Regions from separate parts of the Bacillus pacificus genome, predicted to be linked through region 1. Evidence: riboswitches for the same ligand, from Rfam matches in the RefSeq annotation. Region 1 holds a riboswitch; each other region holds the start of a gene.
The links. Region 1 has a riboswitch for S-adenosylmethionine ahead of LMD38_RS25145 (MetQ/NlpA family ABC transporter substrate-binding protein). Riboswitches for the same ligand answer to the same signal wherever they lie in the genome.

Region 1 (10,476 bases):
CATTATTATGTCTATATAGAGTTTTTACAGCATAATCCCAGGTTTGATTACCATTTAAATAACCTATAATAGACGCCCCTAAACCTAACCAAAATCCGCCAGCTAATGAGTATAAACCTATAAGTAAACTTCTCTCATTTGCTGAATTTCTAACAGTTCTATTACTTACGTATTGATTATAGCCATCTCCACCACCAGGGTTAGGATTGACATATTGAATGTCACCATCATTACCTTTATTTAAAGCGCTTTCGTAAAGTGGTGTAGAAAAATTAGTAACATCTGCATTTACTGTTTCTTTTACATTTTTTTCAACTTCACTTGCTTGTGATATTGAAGGAAAAAAAGATACTACAGAAAATGCACAAGCGGTTGCTGTAACCCCAGATAATATTTTTTTAAAGTTTGTCATTCCATTCAATCCCTTTTTTTGAATTATTTTCCTTTTCAAATTAAATGTTAAATTACATTTAATGTAAACGCAATGATAAAAAGTTGATAAAAAATAAACGGAATATTCAATTTATTTAACCGGAGTAATTACTTCGTTTTTAGGTGAAAGTGCTGGCTAGGGTCTGAGGGCTAGTACCAATAAAAGGAGAATTTTGTATGCCTAAGAAAAATACAACAAAGAAAAAGAAGATTTCCTGTAAATTAAGGAATCAATCCTTTCTTTGTTGTTGTTTAATATTAAATGTAGCTTCTTCAAAACAGTACAAATCTATTTTAAATATATATAGCTTTAAAATATATATACGAATCTGTACCCCTTTAGATATGTTATCTAAAGGGGTATTTTTATGCCGAAAAAGAACATCGAAAATTGGTAAGTGGATAGAACCCTATAGATTAAATTTTCACTTTATCAGATTTGGTTTTATTTATCTGAATTTTTCGTTAATATTTTAAGTATCCGTAAACAACTTCCTTTATTATGACAAAAAGAGACGAGAGATTTATGGACATTACAAGGGGGCATATTGATGAAAGTGAGTGAAAAAACATATTTAAGTATAGAAGAGATTATTTCATTACCAACCTTATCAAGTACCAATATAAGCGATGATGGCAAAAATGTAGCATTTGTTAAGAGGACAGCTAACTGGAAAGACAATACATATAGAAATCATGTATGGATATATGAAAAAGGTAAAGGGCAAAGTTATCCATTAACAAATGGGGATATAGATAGTACATGCCCATTATGGTCTCCAAATTCTAGGGATATTGCATACCTTAGCCCTGTTGGTAATGGGAAAAGTCAAATCTTCGTTAAGTCATTAGATGGTTACGGTGGGGTACAAATTACTAATGAGGAAGAAGGGATCAGTACATTCAAATGGGATCCTACCGGTAAAGGTTTTTATTATATTACACAGTCAAAAGAATGTGAGGAAATAAAGAAACGTAAGGAGCTATATGGAGATTTTCAACATGTAGGTAAGGAACATCAGAATAATTGTTTATGCTACATTGAAATAGAAAAAGTGATACAAAATGATAAAGAGGAACGAGAGAGTAACGGTGTTTATCAATTAACGGATGGTAAGGATTTTTATATCCATGACTTTGATATTTCAAATGATGGGAAAAAGGTTGTATGTATGGCTACACCAAGCCTAAACGATCATATGAATGGTGATCTATATATATTAGATGTTGAAGCTGAGGAACTACAAAAGATGAATGTAGATAGGTTGTTGGGCGGGAGCGTTTGCTTTTCTCCTGAGGGCAGTAAAATGTGCTACGCAGCAAGCATAAGAGAGAAGGAGTATTATAGAAACCATATACAAGAGAGTACATTAGAGATATATGATATGCATACTGGAGAGGTAATTCAGCCCTTAACAAACTTTGATAGTACGGTTATGCCATTACAGTGGACAGCTAAAGGAATTTTAATTAGATGGCAGGATAAAACGAATTATCGTATTGGATTACTAGCTGAAGATAGCACTATGGAAGTATTAAGTGACAACGTAGATGGTTTTATAATGGATGCCTCTATAACAAAGGATGGAAATCATATAACCTATAGTAAGGCTATAACAAATGAAACCTTTGAAATCTATTTGGATGATAAAAAAATAACGAATGAAAATAGCTTTTTCGACGGGAAGCTTAAAAGTAACAGGGAAATCATCTCGTGGAAAAATAGTGATGGTCTTGAAATAGAGGGTATTTTATCAATCCCAGTAGAGTTTGACGCAAATAAAAAATATCCTTTATTAGTAGTAATTCATGGAGGTCCGGCTTGGGCATCCTTTCCGATATTTTCAGACTGCTTCAATGAGAAATATCCGATTGAACAGTTTGTTGAAAAAGGCTTTATCGTTTTAGAACCAAACTATAGAGGAAGTTCTGGTTACGGTAATGAGTTTTTAAAAGCAAACTATAGAAAACAAGGAATTGCTGATTATGATGATGTTATATCTGGAGTGGATGCACTAGTTGAACAAGGGATTGTAGATAAAGATAGAGTAGGAGCTATGGGATGGAGTAACGGAGGATATATATCAGCTTTCTGTTCGACATTTAGCAGTAGATTTAAAGCTATTTCAGTTGGAGGCGGAATTACGAACTGGAGTACCCATTATGTAAATACCGATATCCCTTACTTTATTAGCATGTATTTAGGAAATAATCCATGGAATGACCCAGAGATATATAAGAAGACATCACCAATGACATATATTAAATCAGCCTGTACGCCTACGTTAATTCAACACGGAGAAAAGGATGTAAGAATTCCCATTACAAATGCATATGAGCTATATGAAGGATTAAGAGAAATGGAAGTTGATACAGAATTAATGATATTTAAAGGAATGGCATATAGTTCTGATCAGCCAGGAATGAATGTAGCTATTATGAAACAGAACTTGATGTGGTTTTCACATTATATTCTTGGGGAAAGTATGGAGGGATTTCGTACTATATAATGGATATTCGTACAGGGATTTTTCGTTGTGTAATCGGGTCAGATTGTTGTAAACTGTATGCAAACCATTATGATTATAAGGAAACGTAATTCGGAGGACGAATATGACAGCGAATAAAAATGAGTTATCTGTAGAACAACGTGAAGAACTATTAAAAGCATTACAAGCTCGTTTTGAGAAAAACATGAACCGCCATGAAGGTCTTGAATGGGCTAAAGTTGAAGCGAAGATAGAAGCTAATGCTGAAAAATTATGGTCACTTAATGAAATGGAAGTAACAGGCGGTGAGCCGGATGTTGTTGGTTATGATGAAGAGAAGGACGAGTATATTTTCTGCGATTGCTCAAAGGAGAGTCCTAAAGGTCGTAGAAGCCTTTGTTATGATCTTGAAGCGTTAGAAGCAAGAAAGAAGCATAAACCGGAAAATAACGTTATTGATGTGGCAACTGCTATGGGTATTGAACTATTAACAGAAGAACAATATCGACAGTTGCAACAACTTGGGGAGTTCGATATGAAATCATCAAGCTGGGTACAAACGCCTTCAGATATTAGAGAGCTTGGTGGAGCTCTATTTTGCGATTATCGCTTTGGACACGTTTTTGTGTACCACAATGGAGCAGATTCATACTATGCTGCTAGAGGATTTCGTGGTTCGTTAAGAGTTTAAATTTGGAGTAAGTAAGAAAAGAGCCTATACTTAGGCTCTTTTCTTATTATTTCTCTGGTTTTATATATAGATAGAAAATCTCATCTTTATTTAAAACAGCATCCAGTTCTCGGTCTGTATATTGTAATTTTGAATAAATCTCTTCAGTTAAATAGATGTTCTGTTGCTCTTTTTTCTCTTTAAGTCAATGTATTCATTTAATGCGACTCTGAAAAACCATGGACGTATGTTATCCTCGGTTAAGCTATCTAGCAATGTGTATACTTTATAGAAAGTATTTTGGATGATGTCTTCTGCGCCTTCTTTTATAGCCCCTTTCGCTAGTAATAGTTTGAACACTTCCTCCCCTAAATTGATAAGATAGGAGGTCAATATATTTTCTTTTCTCATCATTTTTCCTCCCTACACTTATACAACGGATAGGTAATAGTAAATGTATACACTTAAATGCAAATTCGTTATTAACTACGTTTTATAGTACATGATACTTCATGAATAGGAGTAATCATTTCATTTTTTGAAATATTAAATCTTTAATGTTAAAATGAAATTTGGAGATATACGGAAAGGAGACAAGGACTCAATATGTGGATGAGCTTGTAATGATTAGAAACTAGATAGATAAATTTTTCTCTCGTAAGTGAGGGTTTATTTAGCTATCTGTAAATCATGCAAGGACCGCATATTTGGCTTGTACATCCCTTTTGTAAGGATAATGTGTAGGGAAATTCATATCTCTTATATAAAGTATGCGTCCTTTAAATTGGAGGAGTATATGATGAATCAATTAAAAAATAAAATAGCAGTCGTTACAGGTGTAAGTCGTCTAGATGGTATAGGCGCAGCGATTTGTAAAGAATTAGCTGGAGCAGGATACGATATATTTTTTACGTATTGGACAGCGTACGATAAAGAGATGCCTTGGGGCGTTGATCAAAGTGAACAAATACAATTAAAAGAAGAGTTACTAAAAAACGGTGTGAAAGTATCGAGCATGGAGTTAGATTTAACTCAGAATGATGCGCCGAAAGAGCTTATAAATAAAGTTACTGAACAACTAGGTTACCCTCATATATTAATTAATAATGCAGCGTATTCTATGAATAATGACTTCTCTAATTTGACTGCTGAAGAATTAGATAAGCACTACATGGTCAATGTTCGTGCGACTACATTGTTAAGTAGTCAATTTGCCCGAGGATTTGATAAGAAATCTGGTGGTAGAATTGTGAATATGACTTCGGGGCAATTTCAAGGACCTATGGTTGGAGAACTGGCGTATGCAACAACGAAGGGAGCTATTGATGCTCTTACTAATTCGTTGTCAGCCGAGGTAGCTCATTTAGGAATAACAGTGAATGCAATTAACCCAGGTCCAACCGATACTGGCTGGATGACTGAAGAGATAAAGCAAGGATTAAAGCCGATGTTTCCTTTTGGCAGAATTGGTGAACCAAGGGATGCAGCAAGACTCATTAAGTTTTTAGTAAGCGAAGAAGCAGAGTGGATTACGGGACAAGTTATTCATTCAGAAGGTGGATTTAAAAGATAAAAAGAAGGTATCTCACACTGGTGAGATACCTTCTTTTTTAATCTTTCTTCAATCTTCGTGCAACACCATTCCCTAAAGACTGCAATCCTTGTACGAGGATAATTAAAATAAAGACAGTTGCATACATTACTTCAGGTTCATAGCGTAAATGCCCGAAGCGATATGCTAAGTCCCCTAGTCCACCAGCACCGACAAGACCAGCCATTGCTGTTGCGCCGATTAAGCCAATCGTTGCAATTGTTAATCCAAGTACAAGGGAGGGACGAGCTTCTTTCACCATGACGTGCCAAATAATTTTTATAGTAGAAACGCCCATCGCTTGGTAAGCTTCAATCACACCACGATCGACTTCTAATAATGCGGTCTCCATCAATCTTGCGATATAGGGAGCAGTGAAGACGACAAGCGGTACGATAACACCTTGCACACCAATGGATGTTCCCATTAGAAATTTTGTAAAAGGTAGAATGAAGAATAATAGAATGATAAATGGAAGAGAGCGAATGATATTAATAATTGTATTAAGAATTGGATAAATGATTTTGTTTTCTCGCTGTCCACCAGGTCTCGTTAAAACAAGTGTGACACCAAGTGGCAGTGCAATAAGGATCGAGATGAGTAATGAAATAGATGTCATTTGAAAGGTTTGTATGGTCGCCTCCCATATAACTTTACCCCATTCATCCAAAAAGGACTTGTTTTCCATGGTCTGTTCTACCTCCTTCTACGATGATTCCTTGTTCTTGTAAAAATGATAAAGCACGGTTGATTTCATTTTGTTCCCCTTGCATATGAATGACAAGTTTCCCGTATGCTTCATGTTTTAATTGAGTAATATTACCGGATAAAATATTCGGATATACTTGGAAACGTTTTGTAGCGATAGCTAATGCTGGTTCTCCTGAAGAATTTCCTATAAAAGAAAGAGTTACAATTTCACCAGTAGTTTGAAGTTCTTTTTGTACGTCTTCTGGAATTTTTGCTGCAAATGCACTATTTACAAATTTTTTCGTCGTTATATGTTGTGGGCTTGTGAATATATCCTTCACAGTCCCACTTTCGACTACTGATCCATGTTCCATAACAGCAACCCGGTCACATATACGCTGGATAACGTTCATTTCATGTGTAATTAATAAAATTGTGATCCCGATTTCTTCATTAATCTTTAATAAGAGGTCAAGAATAGAATCAGTTGTTTCTGGATCTAAAGCACTCGTTGCTTCGTCGCTTAATAACACTTCAGGTTCATGTGATAGTGCACGTGCAATGGCAACACGTTGTTTCTGGCCACCAGAAAGTTCACTTGGATAGGCATCCTTTCGAGTAAAAAGATCGACAATGCGTAAATACTTTTCTACTCTTTTTTCAATTTCTACTTTTGGAATGCCAGCAAGACGTAACGGTAATGCGATATTTTCATAAACGGTAACAGTTTTAAGTAAATTGAATCCTTGAAAAATCATCCCGATTTTTTGTCTCGCTTTTGCTAGTTCCTTTGCTGATAAAGTTGTTAAGTCTTGGCTGTTTACAATGATATTTCCTGTCGTTGGTTTTTCTAATAAATTTACACATCGAATTAACGTACTTTTGCCAGCGCCACTATATCCAATGATTCCAAATACTTCACCCTTTTTTACTTGAAGGGAAGTAGACTTAAGAGCTTCCACATTCCCTTTTTTTGTTGTAAATACTTTGGATACATTTTTCAATTCAATCATTATCGTCAGCTCCTACCAAGACGGTAAAACAGAACCATCAAATTTTTTCTCGATAAATTCTTTTACTTCTTTAGATTGATAAGCTTTCTTTAGTTTATTTATAACAGCATCATCTTTATTTTCAGTACGAACAACGATCCAGTTCACATATGGTGAATCTTTCCCCTCGCGGAAGATAGAGTCTTTTGCAGGGCTTAATTTTGCACCTAATGCAAAGTTTGTATTAATTGCAGCTGCTTTTACTTCACTTAGTTGTGTTGGTAATTGAGATGCCTCTAATTCAACAATCTTTAAATTTTTTGGATTTTCAATTACATCTTTTGCAGTCGCTTTTTCTGTAGCCTTTGGGTCAACTTTTAAAATACCTGCTTTTTCAAATAGTTTTAAAGCTCGAAGTTCATTCGTTGGGTCATTCGGTACAGCAATTGCATCGCCCTCTTTTAATTCTTTTACATCTTTTATGTCTTTAGAATATACGCCCATAGGGAATGTTACTGTTGAAAATACTTCGGTTAATTTCATATTACGTTCCGCTTTAAATACGTCTAAATATGATTTTGTTTGATAGCTATTTACATCAAGGCTTTTTTCATCGAGGGATACGTTCGGTGCTACATAATCATTAAATACTTTTATATCAATTTCGAGACCGTCTTTCGCTGCTACTTCTTTTACCTTTTCAAAAATTTGTTCATGCGGCCCTCCTGTTACACCGACAGTAATCTTTTTCTCATCTAACGCTTTTACTTCTTTATCTGAACTCCCGCTACATGCGCTTAATAATAATACAGCCCCACTTACAATGCTTAATAATACTTTCTTCATCTATAATTCCCCCTTAAATATACGTTCCAAAATAAAAAGCACCTCTCAAAAATAAGAGAGGTGCCGAATAGACAAAATAGATTCCTCTCTTATCTTCCAAAACGAAAACTCGTTTTGCAGGAATTAGCACCTTAGCTTATACGTTATAAGCTCGGTTGCCGGGCATCATCGGGCCAGTCCCTCCGCCACTCTTGATAAGAGTATGTGTATGTAGTTTTTTGATATGGTACTAATAGTAAATCTTACAAAAAGAATTGTCAACATTATTTTCTGAATATATTTTATTTTAAGGTAATCGAAACGTTACCTTTCTTATGTCCCTTTTCCACATACATATGAGCTTCAGCAATTTCTTCTAATCGGTAAGTTCTATCAATAACAGGTTTTAAATGTTCTGTTTCAGTTAGTTTTTTTAGTAGAATCATATCCTCTTTACTTACCTTTGCCATCATTCCATTAACAGATACATATATTCCATTAGGTGTTAATACTTGTTTACAAAAGGATTTTTTATATTTTCCAACTGCATCAAATATAACATCATAGTATTCCCCTCGCTTAGTAAAATCTTCTTTCGTATAATCGATTACTTTGTCAGCTCCTAAAGATTGCACGAGTTCAAAATTTGAATGACTACAAACAGCTGTAACGGTTGCGCCAAAATATTTAGCAAGTTGTACGGCAGCTGTTCCTACTGATCCAGATGCGCCATATATTAGTACTTGTTGCCCCCTTTTTATACGAGCCTTTCTTAGGAAGTGTAGTGCCGAAGTTGCGCCAAAGGGAATAACTGCTGCTTCCTCATACGTTACATTGGTAGGTTTTAATGCTACTAATCCACTTTCATGTACACATGTATATTCTGCATAACCACCGACATTAAGCTCTGTTAATGCAAAAATTTGATCTCCTTTTTTAAATTGAGTTACATCTGTTCCTATTTCTTCGATTTCGCCGGATAACTCTACACCGAGTATAGGCTTTCTCGGTTTTCTAAAACCTAATATGATCCGCATAGGAATCCAAAATAATAGAGGGCTATTAAATCCGCGTATTCTACAATCTCCAGTCGATACACTTGTTGCATGAATTTTAACTAATACTTCGTTCTTTTTAGGGGTAGGTTTCTCTATATTTTGAAGCTGAAGAACGTTAGGTGGTCCATACTGTGTGCAAATGATTGCTTTCATAATGACCTCCTGAAATGAGTTGTTGTTATTTATATCATATTTAAAGTCTTCATTAAACATGTCGCTATATAGCGAATATAGATTAAAATTTATATAGATTTCATAGGAAGAGAGGTGATATTATTTTGGGAAAGGGGGCGACAGTGTGAAAAAAATTATTTTTATTTCAAGTTTAGTGCTTGCAATCAGTCTAGGGGTAGGGTGTAGTAATGAGAAAACAGCAAAGACGGATGAGCCGAAAAAAGAATCAGTTCAAAAAGAAAAGGAATTAAAGGCGAAGGATGTTTTCAAGAAAACGAACGAAGCTTTTAAAAATGAAGAACATGTAACGATGACATATGGTGTAGGGGTAAAAGCTGAGGGAACAGAGATGGATATATTAAAGGCTAAGATGCAATTAGAGCCAAAGACAAAGAATTCTCGTTCTGAAATGAATATTTCCGGTACAGATGTTGTAGTGTATACTGTGGATGGTAAAGTTGCTGGTGAGGTAAAAAACCCTAATACGGGAGAAGTTATAACCGTACCAGAGGAGCAATTAAACGCTGGTGGAATGAAAGCAACTCAAGATATTATAGATAAGTTAGAAGTACCGGAAGTAGTTTTAGATAAAATGAAGATGGAGAAAAGCGGAGATAAATATAAACTGAAATTTACATTAAAAGGGCAAGAAACAGAAAGTATGTTAACTAGCATGGATGAAACGCAGAAGAAAATGTTACAAGCACAAAATGCGAAGATAGAAGAAGTGGATGCAGAATATATCATTACAAAAGATTTTAAATATGAATCAGCAAAGATAGACATGATTATGAGTAGTAATGGCAAGGATAAAGCACACATTATTACGAACGCAAAATATACGTCGTATGAAAAGTTTGATCCAATACAATTGCCAGCAGCAAAGTAACAGTTTTGATGAGGAGGGACCTAAAATAAGGTCCCTCTTTTTTATATTCTTTATTCATAGGAAAATAGGTACAATATGAAGAGGAAAAGATGTAGAAGAGGAGAGTGTCATTTGAAAAAAAGAAAGATAGCGGTGGTTATGATGGCTTATACAGTGTTGCTTGTGACATCTGTAAATACATATAAGGAGCAATTAAATCATCCGATTATGAGTGATGTAGGAAAGTTACTCCCGACAAAAATAAAACGTGTTGAAAGTGCTACGGATGAGCACTCGTTAATAAAATTAGTGCAAGATGCGAATGTTTCTGGGGAGAAGATTTCTATTGCTGGTATGCAACATAGTCAGGGCGGGCAGACATATTATCCGCATGGGACGATGCTTGATATGAAAGGGTATAATAAAATATTAGAATTTGATCCAGAGAAGAAGCGCATTACAGTTCAAAGTGGTGCCACGTGGAATGACATTCAGAAGAAAGTAAATCCATATGGTCTTGCTGTTCAGGTGATGCAGTCGCAAAATATTTTTACGGTTGGTGGTTCATTAAGTGTAAATGTACATGGTCGTGATATTCGTCATGAAGCATTGATTGATACAGTAGAGTCGTTTAGATTGTTAATGGCAGATGGTACGGTGCGTAATGTAAGTAGAGAAGAGAATGCG
Region 2 (10,476 bases), 2.4 Mb from region 1:
AGAACCAAAGACAGATGATCCAAAACAAGAAAAACCAGAAGAACCAAAAACAGATGATCCAAAACAAGAAAAACCAAAAGAACCAAAGACGGATGATCCAAAACAAGAAAAGCCAGAAGAACCAAAAACGGATGATCCAAAACAAGAAAAGCCAGAAGAACCGAAGACGGATGATCCAAAACAGGAAAATCCGGATGGAACAAAAACACCAGAACAACCAAAGCAAGAGAACATTCAAATTCCAGTAGCACAAGTAAATGACGCGATCTCTAAGACGTCTGAAAAGATGTTACAAGATGGAATTGAAAGTGATTGGGTAGCGCTAGGTCTTTCTCGTTCTGGAAAGAATATACCAATCGAGGCGAAATTAAATTATGTTAAGGCTGTAACTGAAAAGGTAGAAAAGCGCGTTAATCGTTTTTCAGCGACAGATTTAGCTAGAACGATTATTATGATGAATGCAATGAATGCAGACCCAAAAATGGTAGGCGAACATAATTTAGTTCAAAAATTGTACGAATCAGATAAAGTGAATTCTGTTACAGGTTATACATTTGCTTTACTTGCATTTGATACGAAAAAATATGAAATTCCAGTAGATTCAAAATGGAATCGAGTTGCTTTAGTAGATGCACTTTTAAACGCGCAACATACAGATGGCGGCTGGACTTATGATAGCGCAAGCAGTAAAGATAGTGCTAGTAGCGTTGATGTAACAGGTATGGTTTTATCAGCATTAGCTCCTTATCAAGACCGAGCAGATGTGAAACCAGCAGTGCAAAAGGCTGTCGCATACTTATATAATGAACAACTAGAAAATGGCGGTTTCTCTGCTGATGGACAAGAGAATTCTAATAGTGCTGCGCAAGCTATTATTGGATTATCCCTTGTGAAAGATGTAGATCAAAACCGTCTTCATAAGGCAGTGCAAAATCTATTGTCATATCAACTTCCAAATGGTGAATTTAAATGGTTACCAGGCGATCAAACCGGTAGCGGAATGGCAACAGAGCAAGCATTATTAGCTTTACTTCAGTTTAAAGACCTTGGAAAATCGATTTATGACTGGTCAACGGAATCTGTTATTGAAATCGATAAGAAACCAAATGTAGACTCAGAAAATGTTGTAGTAGAAAAAGAAGTTACTGAACAACCAGAAGAACAAAAACAAGTACAACAAGAAACGAAAGATGACAATTTAAAAGTTGTTGTTGATAACGAACCGGTTAAACATAAAAAATCCGGAAACGGTAGCACATTACCAAAAACAGGAGCATCTTCTCATAGTGCAGCGACAGAAGTAGGTATGGGTGTATTATGTATTGCTTCTGCATATGTATTATGGAGACGTAAAGCAGCTTAACAAAAATTAGGAGCAATTATTTGCTCCTAATTTTTAATATGAAAGGTGAGAGGCAACATGAGTAAGATGAAATGGTTTATTTCTTTACTGCTTTCACTTGGGCTACTTGCCGGATGTGAAGAGGCAGCGGTAAAGCCTGAGAAGAAAGTAGAACCGAAGCAAGAAGAAGTAGCAAAACAAGAAGAGAAAAAAGATGAAGCGAAGCCGGAAGAAAAACCGGAGGAAAAACAAGCTGAACAAGAGCAAAATAAGCAAGACGAACAGAAAGAAAAGCAAGAGCAAAAAGTAGAAGAGAAGCCGAAAGAAGAAAAGCCACAAGCACAACCGGAAGTAAAGAAAGAAGAAAAAACGCAGGAACAGCCTGTCGCTACTAAGCAACCAGAACAACAAAAAGCACAAGAAGAGAAACAACAAGAGAAACAACAAGAGCAACAACCGAAAGCGCAAGAAGTAAAAGAAGAAGCAAAGGTTGTGAATCAGCCGAAGGAAACACCGAAGCAGGAGCAAAAAGTTGATCCGAATAAAGAGGAGAAAACGATACCGACTCCGCACGTCCCAAATTCTGAACGACGAAAACCAGACCCGGTTCCACCACCAAAACCACAAGCAAAACAAGTTACGATCTCAGTAAAAGGTAATGAAGGATATTTATTAGGTGCAAAAAAGGTGGATGTACAAGACGGCGATACTGTTTATAAAGTATTGCAGCGTACAGGTTTAGATGTGGATGCAAGTGGATCTAAAGGCGATGTTTACGTAAAAGGTATTAATGATTTATATGAAAAAGATATTACCGCTACTAGTGGATGGAAATATCGTGTGAACGGGGCATTTCCAAATCATAGTGCAGGTGTAGTAACAGTTAAACCAGGAGATACAATCGAGTGGGTGTATGTATTAAAATAAGAAAGGCATTTGGTAAAGGACTATGAAAATAAGTTTTTCTTCTTTACATCCTTTTGTGAATTTTTCCTATTATATCGGGGTGATGATACTATGTATGATGTGTCTTCATCCTCTTTTTTTAATTGGAGCAATTCTATTAATCGTTATAATCAATGTGATGCAAGGGAATAGCGACAAGATAAGAAAGATGTTACCGAGTACAATTGTATTCTTTTTTATGGTCATTTTATTTAATTCGTTATTCACGCATAGAGGCCGAACTACGTTATTTTGGTTAGGTGATAGCCGCATTAAGCTTGAGGCAATTATGTTTGGAGTAGTAATGGGGTTATTACTAGTTGCGATTATGTTTACGTTTGCTTCGTATAATGATATTATTACAAGTCATAAATTTTTATATTTATTTTCTAGAATTTCACCGAAAGTAGCATTGTTAACGATGATTACGGTGAGGTTTGTTCCTTTGTTTATGAGGCGATTACAGAAAATAACACTCTTCCAAAAGACGAAAGGTGTACAGGTAGATGCAGGTTCCATTGTGGAACGTGTGAAAAATGGTATGCAACTATTGCAAGTATTATTAATTTGTTCATTAGAAGATGCATTACAAACGGCAGATTCTATGCAAGCTCGTGGATTTGGTGTAACGAAACGTACGACTTATATTCGGTATAGAATGGAAAGATGCGATTGGTATACGCTCAGTTATTTAAGCATTCTATTTATAGCTGCTATTATATGTAGTAATTATGGCGGAGGAAAATTGATTATTTATCCGAAAGTCGAATCGATTTTATTTCAGCAGTTCGATGGGATGATGTTTGTCGTATTTACGATGTTTATTAGTTTACCAATTATAATGGAAGGACGGGAATGGATATGGTGGCGCATGCAGAAATAAACAATTTATCATTTGTATATGCTGATGAAAACGAAAAAGCGTTACAGCATATTTCTCTTTCTGTTCAAAAAGGAGAGTTTATTGTACTTGCTGGAGGATCAGGATCCGGGAAGACGACTTTATTAAAACATTTAAAAAAAGAATTACTTCCAATTGGTAAGCGTACTGGGGATACATATTATGATGGTACTTTATTAGAAAATGTACCGGACTTGTTATCTGCCCAAGAAATTGGCATGGTATTTCAAAATCCAGAAAATCAGCTCGTAATGGATACGGTCATTCAAGAATTAGCATTTTCTTTAGAAAATATCGGATTACCATCACATATTATTCAAAAAAGAATAGCCGAGCTTATTAGCTTCTTAGGATTCCAAGATTTATTGCACCAATCTGTTCATACGTTATCTGGCGGGCAGAAGCAACTTGTCAATTTAGCTGCCGTATTAGTTATGCAGCCGAAGTTACTATTATTAGATGAACCAACTGCGCAGTTAGATCCAATTGCTGCGAAAGAGTTTTTAGGGTTGTTAAAGCGTATTAATGAAGAACTTGGCATTACGATCGTTTTAAGTGAACATCGTTTAGATGAGGTAATACCACTTGCTACGCGCGTTATTTGTATGAGTAACGGCCAAATCGTGTATGACGGTAGTCCGAAAACAGTTGTAGCAAATATGTGGGAAGTAGAAGGATTTCGTCCATTTATTCCACAAATCCCAAGATTGTTTTTAGAGTGGAATGCGAAAGATATACCATTTACAGTGCGAGAAGCACAAATGAAAATGAATGATTTTTCAGCGATATCATATGTAAATGAGCCAATAGTACAAAGGGAAAAGCAAGAAGTCATTTTAAGTGCAGAGCATATTTCGTTTCAATATGAAAAGAATAGTCCGCTCATTTTACGAGATTTAACAGTATCGATTGAAAAAGGAAAATGGGTAGCTCTCGTTGGAAAAAATGGCACAGGGAAGTCTACACTGCTAACGATTTTAGCGGGATTACAAAAAGCGAGAAGAGGGAAAGTAAAGTGGAATGGGAAAGTGATACATAAAATTGATTCGAAAGAACGATTTAAAAGTATCGGGTATGTATCGCAGCATCCATATTATCATTTTACATTTGATACAGTGTGGGACGAGGTGTATGAACGAGCGCGTGAATTATACGGAGAACAAGGAAAAGAAATAGCAGAACAGCAGCTTAAAAAGTTTTGGCTATATGCACTTAAAGAACGCCATCCGCATGATTGTAGCGGGGGAGAGCAACAATTACTTGCATTATGTACGACGTTATTGTCAAAGCCGACTTTATTATTACTGGATGAACCGACAAAAGGACTAGATCCGTGGAAGAAAGAAAGGGTAGGAGAGTTATTTAGGAAACTGCAAAAAGAAGGGACAACAATTGTAATGGCAACGCATGATATTGAGTTTGCAGCGAAATACGTGGATCAATGTATGATGTTATTTGATGGAGCAGTCATTATGAATGATGCACCGAAAGAATTTTTTAGTGGCAACTTCTTTTATACAACCTCTATCAATCGATTTATTCGAAAAGAATTGCCATATGCATTAACGTGGGAGGATGTGTACGAAGCGTGTCCAAACGATATGTTGCATTCATAATATGTATTTTTGCAGTGATGATAGGTACATTACTTTTTACTACACTTATCATGGACGGTTATTACATGTTAAGTAGTTTGTTTTTATTAGTTGTTATTATGTTACCTTTCTATATCCGTTTTGAAAAGAAGGCGTTTGTTTCACGTGAAATTGTTCTCGTTGCTGTGTTAGCAGCAATTGCAGCAGTGAGTCGTGTACCATTTTCTCTTTTACCAAGTGTACAGCCGACTTCTTTTGTCATTATTGTTTCTGCAATTGTGTTTGGAAGTGAAACTGGTTTTATGATTGGTGCAACAGCGGCTATCGTATCTAACATTTTTTTAGGACAAGGTCCGTGGACGCCGTGGCAAATGTTTTCATGGGGTATGATTGGCTTTATAGCTGGATTATTGCGGAATACGTTTTTAATGAAAAAGCTATGGGGAAGACTTCTATACGGATTGTTTGTTGGATTTTTATTTGGCTGGATTATGAATTTCTGGGGGCTTCTCGGTTTTATACGAGAGGCGACATGGGAAACAGTCATTTCGTATTATATCGCAAGTTTTTATTTCGATTTGAGCCATGCGATTTCAAATGTTGTGTTCTTACTACTATTTAGTACGTCTTGGATTACGATTCTTACAAGATTTAAAAAGAAATATGGCATATTGGATAAGCATAACATGGTATAGAAAAGCATACTCATATAAGGTAGGGTCGCGACTTACATATTCGTTTGCCTCTTTCATGCTTCTTACATATTGTAAGGAGCATTTTTCTGTATATTTTTTAATTATAACGGCAATAATTATGAAGTATGCCATTTGAAAAAACTTCCCACCTTATGATGGGAAGTTTTTTCACTCTTGTTCTAAAATGTGAACGGTGTAATCGCAGCGTTGAATAGCTTGTTCGATCGCATAAAGAGATTGCTCAATACGAGCGCGATTAAAATCTTTTTCAACAGTCTGTAGTGCTTCTTCTAAACAATGTTTTGCTTCTTGTAACGATTGAAAAGAATCTTGTACATATCCACGAGCATTTTGATGCATTTCATAATCCTCCTTGCATACTCATATATGTATAGTATGAACAGTAAAGAAGAAAATATAATTCGTTATATTTGTTTGACAATTAAAATGAAATTACGTATAGTAAGAATTAAGTGAATATTTTCTTATCCAGAGAGGTGGAGGGACTGGCCCGATGAAACCCAGCAACCGCGATGCAGGTGCTAATTCCAGCAGAACAAATTTGTTCTGGGAGATAAGATGAAGATATATACGTAACTTCTTCTTATCGGAGAGGTTTTTTTATTGCAAAAAAACCGATTACGAAAATTTATATTAAGAAGAAAGGGGTTGCGCATTGCTGTGACACTCGAAAAATACGTAAAACTGCGTAGTACAGTTTATGAATATATGATAGAGCAAGATAAGCCAATATCATTGTTAGATATTCAAGAACATATCGTTTCGCATCATGAAGGAAAATTCACGAAAAAGATGTTACATCAATTTTATTTATCAAGATTATTAGATGAACTGAAACTGGATGGGAAAATTACATTAGCTGATGAATATCTCTATGCTGAAAAAGGGGTATTTTATAAGGCGAGAAAAGGGAGCTAAGCTCTCTTTTTTTGAAGTATGTAGAGTAAAAGACTGCTTAAGCAGCCTGATACAGGGAATGGTGTTGAGTGTGTAGTGTCAAAAATTGAATGTGCCTGAAAGAGGCAATTCATATCGGCTGCAAATGAAAAGAGACACCTTCGCCGAATAGGTGTCAGTCGTTTTGTCATATAGACTTGCTATTTGACAGTTATTAGAATAACATGCAGTGGCTCTAGAAGTCAAAAGGGAATTAAAGGAAGAGGTGTTGTTATGTACGCTTATTTAATAAAAGAACTATATAGGTATATCCCGAAACACATTATTGATAGAGGGTATGAATATTATGAAGATGGACATGTAGAAGATGTAGAAATACATAATAATAAAGTATTTGCATTTGTGACTGGTAATGCAGGGAATTATGAAGTAGTGATTGAACTCGATGATTTTTCAGAAAGTAGTTGTGAGTGTCCATATGAAAATTATTGTAAACATATGGCGGCGGTTGTTTATGATATTCAAAGTGCTGGCGAGAGTACGGTTAAATCGGAATTGCAAGGTTTAGAAAAAGAAGAGTTACTTATAGTATTAAACCGGTTGTTACAAAGTTCAAAAAACGTGCAAATTGTAGAGAAGATGTTAAAGAAGGGGAAACTTTAACTTATGAGGGAGTTGTTTTGTAGTGAATGTACTAATTGTATACGCTCATCCTAGTCCTTCAAGCTTTAACGCGGCGATTTTAGAGCATGTGCAAAAAGGATTGCAAGAAACTAATCATTCGGTTACAGTACTTGATTTATATAAAGAACAATTTGATCCCGTCCTTGTCTTTAATGAAGAGAAGAAAAGACGTGATTTAGTAAATGAAGAGGAAACAGCCCGGTATAGAACATTAGTAGAAGAAGCAGATATGCTTCTATTCATCTATCCGATATGGTGGTGGGGGATGCCAGCTATTTTAAAAGGATTTATTGATCGCATTTTCGTAGCTGGATTTGCTTATAAATATGAAGGGGCCCTGCCGAAAGGCTTATTGAAAGGTAAGAAGGCTTGGGTAATTAATACGTTAGACTCACCGTTATGGTACGTCGCATTACTATATCGATCAGCGGATTGGATTATAATGAAGAGAGGTGTTTTACGTTTTTGCGGCATTCGCGATATAAAACGGTCAGTATTTCAATCTGTGAAAACGAGTAAACGAGAGAAGCGGGAAAAGTGGTTATTACAAATAGAAGAAAAGGCTCGTACACTATGAATGAAATGGAACGTATTATAAAGTGTTGCGGGGATGACAACGAACTTTTGCGAACGTATATTACATGTTTACTTCAACTGAAGGAATGTAGTGAAACATTTGGGCAAATTCAAATAGAGTTAAGAAATGACTACTTGATAAGAGGAATTTGTGAAAGAGAAGTTGATGAGGTAGTAATGGGAAGTAAAGAATATGAAACATATTTTCTTCCAAAAGCGTTACAGTGGAATTTTTTGAGGGAACATCCACACCTGATCGGAAAAATTTGCGAAGACTTTTTTGCATTTTAGTCATTACATCTTACGGAGATAGAGTGGGAAACGATTATAAATTGCGTGGGAAATAAGAGATTTATTATATAAAAAAGCTAGTATAAAACTAGCTTTTCGTTTAAATAAATAAGAAACATAGACTTATGATAAATCCTGCATATAGTAAGTTCACGACGCAAAATCCCATAATATCACGAGCGCCTAAACCAGCTATTGCCAATGCCGGTAATGCCCAGAAAGGTTGAATTAAATTCGTCCAAGCATCGCCCCACGCAATGGCCATTGCTGTTTTTGCAGCAGGTACACCAAGTTCAGCACCAGCTGGAATCATAATGGGTGCTTGCACAGCCCATTGACCGCCACCAGATGGAACGAAAATATTAACGATGCCAGCACTAAAAAAAGTAAAGAGTGGGAAAGTCGTTTCGTTTGAAATGCTAATAAAGAAATTTGAAATAGCTCCTCCAAGTGAAAGTCCTTCACTATTTGCTCCAATCATCATCCCCATAATTCCTGCATAAAATGGAAACTGAAGTAAAATACCAGAAGCACTTTTTGTAGAATCTGAAAAAGCGCGAATATATTGAATCGGAGTACGGTGGAAAATAAGTCCAGCAATTAATAACATAAAAATAACGATATCAAGTGTAAGGTTAAAACCTTTCGTATAAAAGTAATTGAAAATATAAATGAGACCTAACAATCCAACGCAAAGTGTAATAATGATGCTATTTTCCATTTTCTCAGCGAACGTATTTTTTTCTACTTCTTGAGCGGCAGCTTCTTCATGGAATACGCTAGGATCTACCGTTATCGTATGTTTTTCATCTGGATGCATCGCTTTATTAATGAGAGGCATCGTAACGAGAAAAATAATAACTGGCACGAGAGCGTATGGTGAGAATAACGTTTCTGTTATTGGAATCGCTTCTTTTATACTTCCTGCTGTCGTTTTCATTAACGTTTCACCGCCAGTTGCTAACGTAAGAGGGATAGAAGCAGAAAGCCCCGCATGCCAAATGAGAAATCCAGAGTAGGAAGAGGCAATGGCTAACCTATAATCTAATCCTTCAAGTTGCCTTGCTACTTCCTTTGCATATAAAACAGATACAACAATACCAAAGCCCCAGTTTATGTACGCCCCTAGTAAACTTACGATTGAAATGGCAATAATACCTTGTCCATTCGTTTTCGGTAGTTTTGCAGCTTTCGTTAACCATTTTTTAATGAGAGGAGCGTTTGCTAAAGCAGATCCTGTCACGAGTACAAGTGCCATTTGCATAGAAAAGGCGAGAAGTCCCCAAATGCCATTCCCCCAGTGATTAATCATTTCCACAGGTGTTTGATGCGTTGCAAACATACCAAAGAAGATAACGAAAACAGTTAATAAACATGATAAAATAAACGGTTCTGGTAAGAAGCGTTGCACTAAGGCGACGCAACCATTAGTAAAAGAACGAAACAAAATAGATCAACCTCCTTATGTATATGTATTACAATTATTCGAGGTTGTTTGGGGGATAACCTTCAATATAAAGAAAATTCAGATATTTAAAGGGTGGTAATTTATTGATAGGTTAATATAGAGCCTTGTATCAGATTCTGCTTTTAAAATGCTAGAAGAAAACGGTTGTAAATGGGGTAGCGCTTATAGGGATAGTATAGAGAAAGGTTACTAGCTGATTTCAAAGCAACTATTGCAAAGGGAGAGGATATTCAATACAATAGTGTTGCATTACATGAGTAATATGTTTTAGCGCAAATCTAGCTAAAAATGTTTATACAAATACATTTAAAATTGATGGAGGAATCATGATTAAAAGTTTTTATCTTTTAAAGCCTAAAATGTTTACGGCAGATATATATTATAAAGTTTTTATTACAGGTGAATGTATATATTTTATAAAGATTGGCGGACAGTTTCATAGTCGACATGCTTATAAAAAACAATTACCTGGTATTTCAGAGCTATTGTTTTTGTTCTGGTTCAAAAAAATTGAGAAAAAACAATTAAACTTAGAAACTGAAATAGATACAAAAATACATACTGGCAATATACATGAACTCTTGCAATTAAAGAATAACTTTTCAATTGAAATAAATATAATTGAAGAGGTACTATTAAATAAACGAGGAACGTTTCATACAGGTTTTAATGATAATGGAACAATTTCCTTTATGTTAAAAAATGATCAAAAAATAAAGTTCATCATACCGGAAGAAACTTTATTTTCATCTATAGAAGAAATTTTCGACCAATATGAACAGACAATCTTTGTAAGGGAAGTGTTTTAATACATTCTCCAAAAGATGTAGATGTATTAGTTAAACGCTCAATTAAAATTGTAAACTGCTTATAAAATTTTAATTGAGCGTATTTTAAGCAATTATTTTTTCAACATCTTCTAATAACAAAAAGGTAATTGGTATAGTAGTGTAAATAATGTACTGCAATGAGAAGCTTCCACTACTGTGGAAGCTTCTCTAAATGATGTGCAATATCAATATACATATTGGAGTAAACGGAATGGATTTCATTACTTGGCG
Region 3 (10,476 bases), 2.3 Mb from region 1:
GTAATCCTACTCCAAATATAATTGCCATAATTTGATGTACTTTTCTATACAATATCAAGTTTATTTTTTTATCATGTTTCTGTAAGAAAAGTCCAATGACACCTAGTATAATTAAAATAAAAAGGGAGAATATACCACTATAAAATATAAGTATATGTCGACTTCCTTTTAATAAAAAATAAACACCGTGAGTAATTGATACAGCTAATACAGTATATCCAATTAATACGTGAAATTTTTTAATGAACAAATATAAATCTTTTATCAATTTAACCCCAATTATATTTTTCTTTTTAAAAAATAACCATACATGACGTAAAAACCATAATGATGCAGCTAAAATCGTCCCATATTCACCGAAAGAACCTAATTTCTTATTTAACCCTTTTACATTTAATACGTTGCCGTAAATTACATTAATAAGTAACAATGCTACACTACAAAAAATAATAGTAAAGCCTATAATTTTTACAAATAAATGAAAAGATTTATGTTTTAGTAGCTTTTCCATTTCATTTAAGCTCCTTTCTTAAAAAGTTTCTGTAACCAGCAGAATATCAAATAAAAAAGAAAGGAACATGAGAACAAGATTAAAATAAAATGAGAATTTCAAGATCACTTAATTTGTTTAGCTTCCTTTATTATTTTTTGAATAAACGGCGCTTTTGCACTTGTATATGAAACTCGATCAAAAGGATATGTAGCTGCAAGTCTCTCTTTTAGTTCTCTATATTCTTTACGTGCCCATTCATGCTTTATTAGAAAGTCTCGAAATAAAAGATTGTTTTTCCATTCGTCACTATTATAAATATAGACATGTAAATGATGAGTGCCCGCTCTCCATTTTCCCTTTCTAAAAAAACGCCAATTAGGTGATTCTTTTGGAACGTACTCATATCCAATTTTTAATAAATCTTCAATCCACTTTTCGATAATTTGCAAATCTGTTACGCCAATCATCATATCAATTAAAGGTTTCGCTCCTAACCCTTGTACAGATGTGCTCCCTATATGTTCAATAGCAATACAATCTCCTCCGAATAAAGAAATAAATTTTTCCTTTTCTTTTAAATACTCTTCATGCCACTCTTTTTCATATGATTTAATAACGATTTGTTGTTCCACTTTATTCACACTCCTATAAGTATTCATCATTATATTTATAAAATTTCATGTGATTAACATAGGATTTTTACAAAATATGTCGAATAATGAAATATACAACTTAATTATAATAAATGCGAGGTATATTATGGAAGCTAAACCAGTTGAAATTCAGTTAAATCAAATAACATTCCAATTAAAAGAACATCATAATTTTGATTGGCTCTTGAAATTAGGAACCGTATTTGCAGTTTTTGACCAGCAAGATTCAGGTAATATAAGTTTTGGTGTTGAAAAAAATGGCCATAAAAAATTCATTAAATACGCAGGGGCACAAACAATTGCATACGAAGGAACAATAAACGACGCTATTGAACGGTTAAAAAAATCAGTTTCCCTATACGAGGAATTAAAGCATAACTCGCTTATAAAACTAATTGAACATTTTCCAGTTCAATCTGGATATGTATTAATTTTCGATTGGTTTGATGGTGAATGTCTTCATTCGCACTGGAGTTTCCCGCCTCCTGAGAAATATAAAAATCCAAACTCTCCATTTTATAAATTTAAGCATTTACCTGTTAGAAAACGAGTTCAATCCTTAAATTCCATTTTTTCTTTCCATACATATGTCGAAAAGAAAAACTATGTAGCAATAGATTTTTATGATGGTAGTATTATGTATAATTTTAATACAAATGAAACGAAAATTTGTGATATTGATTTATATTCTAAAAAACCATACGTAAATAAAATGGGAAGATTATGGGGTTCCTCACGTTTTATGTCTCCTGAAGAATTCGAGCTAAACGCTATGATTGATGCGAGAACAAATGTATTTAATATGGGTGCAATGGCTTTCGCAATTTTAGGTGGTGGAAAAGATCGCTCCTTTACAAAATGGGAAGCAAGTAGGGATTTATATGAAATAGCGTATCGTGCTGTAAATGAAAACCGAATGGAACGATATGTATCGGTTGAAACATTTTATGAAGAGTGGCTAAACATGGCTAATACTGAAAAAATATAAACTTATATTATTAAAAGCAAAAAGTTTCTACTATAATCATGTATAATATATATGAAATGGAAATTCAAAATAACGAGGCAAATATATTATGAACTTTGTTTATATTAATCAAAACGTATTAAATAATCTTCTTTACATTCTAATTAGTATATTTATTTTTTATTTTATATACGATAGCGGGCGCTATTTAAAGAAATATAAAATACTACTTATTACTCTTTGTTCGAGTATCCCACTTATTCTATGTATGAGATACCCTATCTATATGGATGAGAGTTGTATTCATGATTTAAGACAAATCCCAGTCATAATTGGTACACTCTATGGTGGATTCCCTGTCGGTATCATATTGTTTACAATTTTATTAATTACAAGATTTTTATTTTATGGATTTAATATGCTAACTGTCATTGTTTACGGAATAATGTTTATCATTACAGCATTCGCATCCGCAAAATTTAATACATATAATAGAAAAATAAAAGTAGCTTTTTCCATGTTTTTAACCTTTTTCCTAGCAATATTTACAACTGTGATTGTGTTAACTTTATCAAATTTTGAAGTAAATAATTTGTATATTATTTACTTCATAATATTACCGACTACTCTAATGCTATTTATTGTTTATATAAATGAAGTTATAAAAGATGCAGTATGTATGCGATCAAAATTAATTAAAGTGGAGAAAATGGAGATTGTTAGCCAACTCGCTGCTAGCATATCACATGAAGTAAGAAACCCTTTAACTGTCGTAAAAGGATTTACACAACTTTTGAAAACATCCAATCTAACTCCCGAATCGAGAGACAAATATATTGACCATATACTTGAAGAATTAAATCGTGCTCAAGAAATTATTGATGACTATTTAACATTTGCCAAACCTGCTCCAGAAAAATTAGATCATATTTCAGTCGAACAAGAGTTAAATAGAGTTATTAATATGATAGTGCCCTTATGTAATATGAATACGGTACATATTACGAAAGATTTCTCCAATGCAACAATAGTTGGTAATAAACAGCACTTTCAGCAATGCTTTTTAAACTTAATAAAAAATGGTATTGAAGCAATGCCTAATGGTGGCACTTTAAATATCGCCTCTTCTATTAGTAATAATAAAGTTATCATACGAATTGAAGATAGCGGAATTGGTATGTCACAAGAGCAAATAAATCGCTTTGGCGAACCGTATTTTAGTACAAAAACGAAAGGTACAGGTTTAGGTACAATGGTTGCTGTTAAGATCATTGAAACGATGCAAGGTAATTTGAAAATCCGAAGCGTTATGAATAAAGGTACTACTTTGACAATTACATTTCCGAAATGTAATACAAACGCATCTAACAATAAATAAAAAAGGAGCATTTATGCTCCTTTTTTATTTGTTTCGATACATAAGTATCTTCTATGTTTTTTAGTTTTACATTTGTGGAGACTAATTAAAAATTAGTACCCTCCGCCCCAACAGCTGCATCCAACGATAATTAACAAAATAAATAATACAACTAATAAAGCGAAACCTCCACCAAAACCACAAGAACCACCGTAACTCATATTTTCTCCTCCTTTTGGTTTGAAAACTAATAGGTAGTTGATCATTTTAACTGGTTCGTATTATACATTATGTAAATATCCCTTTTTTGAGCATGTCTATATAAAAATAAGTAAAAGCACTCATTTGAGAGTGCTTTAAAATGGATACCAAAAATTTTGAAATACATGTAACTTTAAATATACTGCAGCAATTAAAATGAAAATACCTACAAATAAAGCAATGAAATCCCGGCTTTTCGCTTTATTTGTATAGAACCACGTACGTGTATCCTTCTTTCCAAATCCTCTTAAATCCATTGCGTTTGAAACTGTATCGATTCTCTCTAAAGAATGAATAATTAAAGGCCAGAAAATTAAGACACGGTTTTGCATGCGGATCCATAAACTTGCTTCTCCTTTTTCAAAAGCTACTCCTCTCGCCTCTTGGGCATGTTTAATAACTTTATATTCGGACTGAATATCAGGTATATAACGTAATGCAATATTTATCGCATAAGTAATTTTATAATGAATTCGAAATTTACTTAAGCTACTCACAAATTTGCTTGGATCAGTCGTATAAATAAAAATAATTGTAAATGGTAATAACGTAAAATACTTTAACGAAAGTGTAGCTGCATAAAATAATGTTTCGTATGTAATTGTTGCATATCCAATATACACAAATGAAGTATACGATCCAGTTAATTCCGATCCATGGGTTGGTGTAATAAATAAGATCATGACAGAATTTAATAAACTAAATGTAAATATAACAGTAAAAACAATAAAAATTTTACGAAATGGAATTTTAGCAACTAGAAGTCCGATACATCCAATTATAAATACGAATAGCAATATGCGAAAATCAAAAAATAAAAAAGTAAGTGTCATACAAAAAATAAATAATAACAATTTCACTGATCCGTCCATGCGATGAAAATATGTATTATACACCTTCCTCCCTCCTAATATCATCAAAATAAAGTTCCATAAACCTTTCAGGATTTGCAATACCACTAAATTTAACGAGTTTAAATAAAGAACTCTCCTTTAAGTTCGCTCTTTTTAACGTTTCTGGATGACCTAATACAATAGATGCAGTATTATTCGCAATAACTTCTCCTTCCTTTAGAACTATTGCTCTGTCTGCATATTCTAATGCGAGATTCATATCGTGTGTGATAAAAATAAAGGATATTCCCTTTGCAGCTAGTTTTCTAATAAACGTCATAAATTGTTTATAATGATAATAATCTTGTCCCGCTGTCGGTTCATCTAATATGATAAGTTTTGGATTTGTTGTTAGTACAGATGCAATCGTTAATCTCTTTTTTTGCCCATAACTTAATGCCTGAATTGGCCAATTTCGAAATGGATACAAGCCACAAATTTTTAATGTTTCCTCTGCTCTAAGCTTAATTTCTTCCTTCGAAAATTTTTTTAATTTTAATGAAAATGAAATTTCTTCCATTACAGTAGCTTGTGTAATCATATGATTTGGATTTTGCATCACATAAGATATAACCTCACCGCGTTTACGAATAGACCAAGAATTGATATTTACTCCATCAATTAAAATCCTATCATTTTTTGTTTTGTTTATCCCTATAAGACTATGAGCTAGTGTTGATTTTCCAGCTCCATTATGTCCTAGGAGTGCTACTATTTCCCCTTTAAATAGAGAGAAATTTACATTGTCTAATACTTTTTGTTTATTAGGATATGAGAATGACAAATTCTCTACTTTCAATAATTCTTTTTTTGTAGGAGTATCTTTACAAAAAGTTTGCTTCTCCATCCACTCATTTATTACTCCACTAACACTTTCCCTTTGAAGATTTTCAAGTGGGTATATTACGTCATTATTACTATCAAAATGCAATCTCTTTAAGCCTTCTATGTACATAGGTTCTCTTAATCCGATAGATGGTAATATATTTGATGCTAAAATCTTTTCTGGTGTGCCTATCGCAACAATTTCTCCTTCATCAATTAAAATGATTTTATCTAAATCTAGGTTTAACATTTCTTCTATTCGATGTTCAATTATTACAATTGTTTTATTATATTGTTTATGTATATCTTTAATAAGTTCTACTGTATGTAAGCTACTAACTGGATCTAAATTTGCTAACGGTTCATCGAACAATAATATATGAGCATTTGTTGTTAACAGACCTGCTAAAGAAACAGTTTGTTTTTGTCCTCCTGATAATTCATGTGGACTTTGTTTATGAAAATTATGCATCTTTACCTTTTTTAATGATTCCGAAACAATCTTTTTCATATCATCTTCATTTACGCATTCATTTTCTAAATAAAAAGCTACATCTTCCTCTACTGTAAGACCAATAAATTGTGCATCTTGATCTTGCAAAATTGTTCCAACCTGTTTACTCTGTTCAAAAATACTTCCTTTCCTCGGGTCTTTTCCGTCAATTAAAATAGTACCAGTACTAGTCCCTTCATAAGAAAATGGGATTAGCCCATTCATACAATGAGCTAATGTCGATTTCCCTGAACCACTTCGCCCAGCAATCAGCACTTTTTCCCCAGGATATATATGAAATGTAACGTCTTTAACAGTAGGCTGCGCTGCATGCTTATATTGAAAGTTGAATTGTTCAAAAGAAATAATTGGTTGCATGTTAACATCCCTACTTTTCAATTTTTAAATGTGTATGTTTTTTATTAGATTTAGCTAACCCTATTGTAATTGGCAATCCAAGAACTAAAAATACAATAACATCAGCAATTGTTGCACCTAATACTTGTATAACAATTTTATCAAACGGTTCTCCCATCACGATAATATCGAATGCCCCAGCAAATATAATAGCAATGACAATACCAATTAACCCAGTAATAGCTAAATAGGAAATATCTCCTTTATTATATGTCCCGTTTTTCACACTAAAGCCAACTCTTTTTTGAATGAGCCCCATTGCAAAGCCGATAATGCCGGAACTAAAAACCCAGCCCCACCAAATACCCCAGCCAGCAATTGTATCTGTTACGGTATGACCGATAAGTCCTATTAACAGTCCTGCCACTGGGCCAAATAACGCACCAAAAATGGTTAAAATAGCTAACGCAGGTTTAATAAATGTATTGGGTGCAATAGAAAATCCCCAAAGTCCTAATATCCCGTATAATGCTGCTCCAATTCCGATTGCCACTACTAATTTTGTTGATAATTTGTTCATTACAATTCTCCTCTCTTAATAGTCAACTTTTATTACTCTATATTTATTTTGAAAATGAATTATGCATCGACACTCCCTTTCTATACAACAAAAAATGACCTCTTACATAAGAGGTCATTTTCTTTCACGTTCAAGAATCCTCTTATCTTCCAAAAAACACATCGTGTTCTCTGCGGAATTAGCACCTTCCTATAAATATATATAGGGGTTGCTGAGGTTTCATAGGGCCGTTCCCTCCACCTCTCTGGATAAGTATTAATTTGTAATTCGTATTATGGCATTAAAAAATATAAATTTCAATACTTTTCTAATTATTTTTATTTTTTGTTTAATAGTACATTTAAATCATTGTATTCTTATCGGAATTGTGAAATAATAAATTCAAAATAGTTACGGGAGGAATGTACGATGAAAGTAATCGGTTTAATTGGTGGACTAAGTTGGGAATCTACATCATTATACTATAAACATATTAATACACTTACACTCTCTCAATACGATCAAAATGCAAAGCTTGTTTTATATAGCATGGACTTTGGTGAAGTAACTACTTTATTACAAAATCACCAATATGAAGAAGTGAAAAACGAATTAGTCACCGTTGCAAAGAAGGTTGAAAAATCCGGAGCTGAATGTTTATTAATGTGTTCCAATACGGTCCATCTATTTGCTGAAGAAGTGGAAAGTGCAATATCCATTCCACTTCTTCACATAGGTGATGTAAGTGCTAAAGAAATGGTAGAACAGAATATAAAGCGTATCGGATTATTGGGTACGAAACAAACGATGGAACAAGACTTCTATAAATCACGATTAGCGAATTATAGCATTGAGACAATCATCCCCAATAAAGAGGAAAGAAATTTTATTCATCATGTTATTTTAAATGAATTAAGTAAAGGAATTATTTCAGAAACATCAAAAGAAAAGCTATTACAAATTACAAAGTCATTAATTCAAAATGGCGCAGAAGGTATACTACTAGGTTGCACCGAAATACCGTTGCTCATTTCCCAAAACGACCTTACTGTTCCTGTTTTTGATACTGCTTTTTTACATGCAAATACTGCTGTGCAGTTTGCGGGATAATCATATAAAAGCATAAAGGTGCGCCTCTATGCTTTTATATTACCCACACTATTTATTTAAAAGAGATGTAATCACTGTGATTGCTTCATTTGAACCACCACAATCTAAAAAACTATCTTTCAGTTTTCGTATTCCATGCTTATACTTTTCATTTGAAAGAACATCGGTTACCGCTTCTTTTAACGTTTGCACATTAACATTCTCTTTCAATAACCGATGCGCTGCTTCAAGCTCAGTTAATCTTTGTGCTATCATTGGCTGGTCTTTATCATGTGGAATGATGACAAATGGGACATTAAAATGAATAGCATCGTGTACACTGTTCATACCGCCATGTGTAATAAAAACATCTGCTTCACTTAATACTTCTGATTGAGGTACGTATGGAGCAATTACAAAATTGTTTGGCGCTTCCTTAATTTTAGAACGATCATTTCTATCGCCAATTGCCATTACAACTAATCCATTAAAATCTGAGAAAGCATCAATACATGCATTAAAGAATGGTTCGATCCCTTCAAGCAGTGTTCCCATTGAAATATAAATAACTTTCTTATCTTTAAGCGATTCAAGTGGAAATTCAACATTTATTTTACGCTTTGAAATACTTGGTCCAATAAAAATGTTATTTTCTCCGAACGAATCGCTATTAGGTTGGAAATAACGACTTGTGTACACAAGAGTAACATCTCCCTTATTATGCATAAATTGAAGATTATTTTTAGGCTTTACTCCAAATTCACGATCCATTTGATATAACAACTGTTCAGAAATTTCATCAGGTCGGAATGGTATTGCTGCATTAGGATGAAAAGGTAAAGTCTCCAAAAATTCAGTAGGAATTAAAAATATAGGAGAAGAAACTATGCCTGGAATTTGTAAATACTCCTTTACTAACTCTCCAGCACCAAATATATCATAAATTACGAAATCAAAATGTATGTTTTCACATAATTGTTTCACAATTTCTAATATATATAAAGAAGTTTGAACATGTACACGAAAGAAAGAATTCAGCCCATCTAGAGTTTCAGAATCAATAGAAATCTCCTTTAATAAATCTGGATGTGTATATACAATAGCTCCCAAATCTTCAATTCTGTCTTTAAATTGTTCTGTCGTAATATAATGTACGTGATCCCCCCGTTCAGTATAAGCTTTAACTAAACTTAATGTAGGATTTACATGTCCCTCTGCTGGAAAATTAACCACTAAAATATTTAGCACTTATTTCTCACTCCTTACATTTCAATTCACTTATTAAGCATACTGTAATTATTACCGTCAAACTTCCCCTAATAGTCCTAATATACTTGCTACTTTAGATTGATAAATAATTATCAGTTATTTAATTAAAAAAAGCATCTACATAAGTAGATGCCAAACCGTGATAAGGAGTGTTCTGTGAGGTTAGAATAAGCTTTTCAGCTTGTCCTATGCTATCAATATATGTTTTATTTTATAAAATGTGAATAATTGATAGAATAATTTTATTCTTCTTTCTCACCCATTTTGAATTAATTCCTAAATAAGACAACTCTATTTTTATAACATTTCATATGTTTTAATCTTCTTTAGAGCTATCTATTTTTACAGTTTCTCCAGTCAATCGCTTATTTTTCAATTCAAAATACGCATCTAAAACTTCTTTTCCAATATCAGAATTAATACCAGATTTATCATTCATAACCCACGGCACAACTACGGAAAACGCTACTTCTGGATTATCATATGGCGCATATCCTGCTAACGTTAAGTTATAACATTCTCTTCTCTCGCCTTTTTCATTTCTTCCAATATCACTTTCTCCACCGTATACCGTCTGTGCTGTTCCTGTTTTACCTGCTGGTTTATAAGATGCTTTTTGGAACGCCCTTACTCCTGTTCCATCACCCTCTTGGAATACCTTTCTAAATCCTTCTTTTACTTGATTTATATATTCCTCTTTCATATCAATTTTATTTAAAACAATTGGTTCTACTGCATGCACCACTTTACCAATCTCATCTTTTTGCGACGTTTGCTCTCTTACCTCTTGTACAATTTGTGGCTTCATTCGATATCCACCGTTTGCAATTGTTGAAATATACTGTACGAGCTGAAGTGGTGTATACGTGTCATACTGGCCAATTGAGTAATCTAATAAGAAACCCGGCTGATTATCTTTTTTACCAATTTGTCCAGCTGTTTCATTCGGTAAATCGATGCCCGTTGGAACACCTAATCCGAATTGTCTGAAATAGTACCTCATTTTATCAAAGTGTTCCTGTTTAATATTTAATGAACTATTTTTCACATAATCCACACCTGCAATTTTTAATGCTGTATGAAACATATAAACGTTTGAAGAGACTTGTAACGCTCTTAAATCATCAATGTTTCCAAACTCTTTCCAAGACTTCTTCTCCCTAGTACCTTTAAACTTCATAGGTGCATCATAAAAATAAGTACCTGGTGTTATAGCTTTCGTTTCAAATCCAGTTAAAACTGTCGCACCTTTAACTGTTG

Region 2: another riboswitch for S-adenosylmethionine. It lies ahead of LMD38_RS10465 (hypothetical protein); the one in region 1 lies ahead of LMD38_RS25145 (MetQ/NlpA family ABC transporter substrate-binding protein).
Region 3: another riboswitch for S-adenosylmethionine. It lies ahead of LMD38_RS13770 (ECF-type riboflavin transporter substrate-binding protein); the one in region 1 lies ahead of LMD38_RS25145 (MetQ/NlpA family ABC transporter substrate-binding protein).

What each region holds. Positions count from the first base shown of each region.
Region 1 is NZ_CP086328.1:4,889,677-4,900,152, reverse strand. It holds gene LMD38_RS25180 (hypothetical protein) at 1-412, opposite strand, end outside; gene LMD38_RS25175 (S9 family peptidase) at 984-2,942, shown strand; gene LMD38_RS25170 (DUF4256 domain-containing protein) at 3,046-3,612, shown strand; partial or broken gene LMD38_RS25165 (RNA polymerase sigma factor) at 3,680-4,002, opposite strand; gene LMD38_RS25160 (SDR family oxidoreductase) at 4,388-5,164, shown strand; gene LMD38_RS25155 (methionine ABC transporter permease) at 5,202-5,870, opposite strand; gene LMD38_RS25150 (methionine ABC transporter ATP-binding protein) at 5,845-6,885, opposite strand; gene LMD38_RS25145 (MetQ/NlpA family ABC transporter substrate-binding protein) at 6,898-7,710, opposite strand; SAM riboswitch class I at 7,797-7,911, opposite strand; gene LMD38_RS25140 (NAD(P)-dependent alcohol dehydrogenase) at 7,992-8,900, opposite strand; gene LMD38_RS25135 (DUF6612 family protein) at 9,046-9,810, shown strand; gene LMD38_RS25130 (FAD-binding oxidoreductase) at 9,922-10,476, shown strand, end outside.
Region 2 is NZ_CP086328.1:2,001,358-2,011,833, forward strand. It holds gene LMD38_RS10435 (DUF4430 domain-containing protein) at 1-1,363, shown strand, start outside; gene LMD38_RS10440 (DUF4430 domain-containing protein) at 1,421-2,269, shown strand; gene LMD38_RS10445 (energy-coupling factor transporter transmembrane component T) at 2,292-3,170, shown strand; gene LMD38_RS10450 (ABC transporter ATP-binding protein) at 3,143-4,804, shown strand; gene LMD38_RS10455 (ECF transporter S component) at 4,777-5,478, shown strand; gene LMD38_RS10460 (hypothetical protein) at 5,647-5,838, opposite strand; SAM riboswitch class I at 5,961-6,059, shown strand; gene LMD38_RS10465 (hypothetical protein) at 6,160-6,417, shown strand; gene LMD38_RS10470 (SWIM zinc finger family protein) at 6,670-7,059, shown strand; gene LMD38_RS10475 (NAD(P)H-dependent oxidoreductase) at 7,082-7,657, shown strand; gene LMD38_RS10480 (group-specific protein) at 7,654-7,947, shown strand; gene LMD38_RS10485 (short-chain fatty acid transporter) at 8,048-9,394, opposite strand; gene LMD38_RS10490 (hypothetical protein) at 9,742-10,224, shown strand; gene LMD38_RS10495 (serine hydrolase domain-containing protein) at 10,397-10,476, opposite strand, start outside.
Region 3 is NZ_CP086328.1:2,609,401-2,619,876, forward strand. It holds gene LMD38_RS13735 (hypothetical protein) at 1-511, opposite strand, end outside; gene LMD38_RS13740 (GrpB family protein) at 616-1,125, opposite strand; gene LMD38_RS13745 (protein kinase family protein) at 1,253-2,134, shown strand; gene LMD38_RS13750 (LytS/YhcK type 5TM receptor domain-containing protein) at 2,223-3,491, shown strand; gene LMD38_RS13755 (YjcZ family sporulation protein) at 3,584-3,691, opposite strand; gene LMD38_RS13760 (energy-coupling factor transporter transmembrane component T family protein) at 3,827-4,627, opposite strand; gene LMD38_RS13765 (ABC transporter ATP-binding protein) at 4,620-6,320, opposite strand; gene LMD38_RS13770 (ECF-type riboflavin transporter substrate-binding protein) at 6,331-6,879, opposite strand; SAM riboswitch class I at 7,019-7,134, opposite strand; gene LMD38_RS13775 (aspartate/glutamate racemase family protein) at 7,288-7,968, shown strand; gene LMD38_RS13780 (macrolide family glycosyltransferase) at 8,017-9,195, opposite strand; gene LMD38_RS13785 (peptidoglycan D,D-transpeptidase FtsI family protein) at 9,533-10,476, opposite strand, start outside.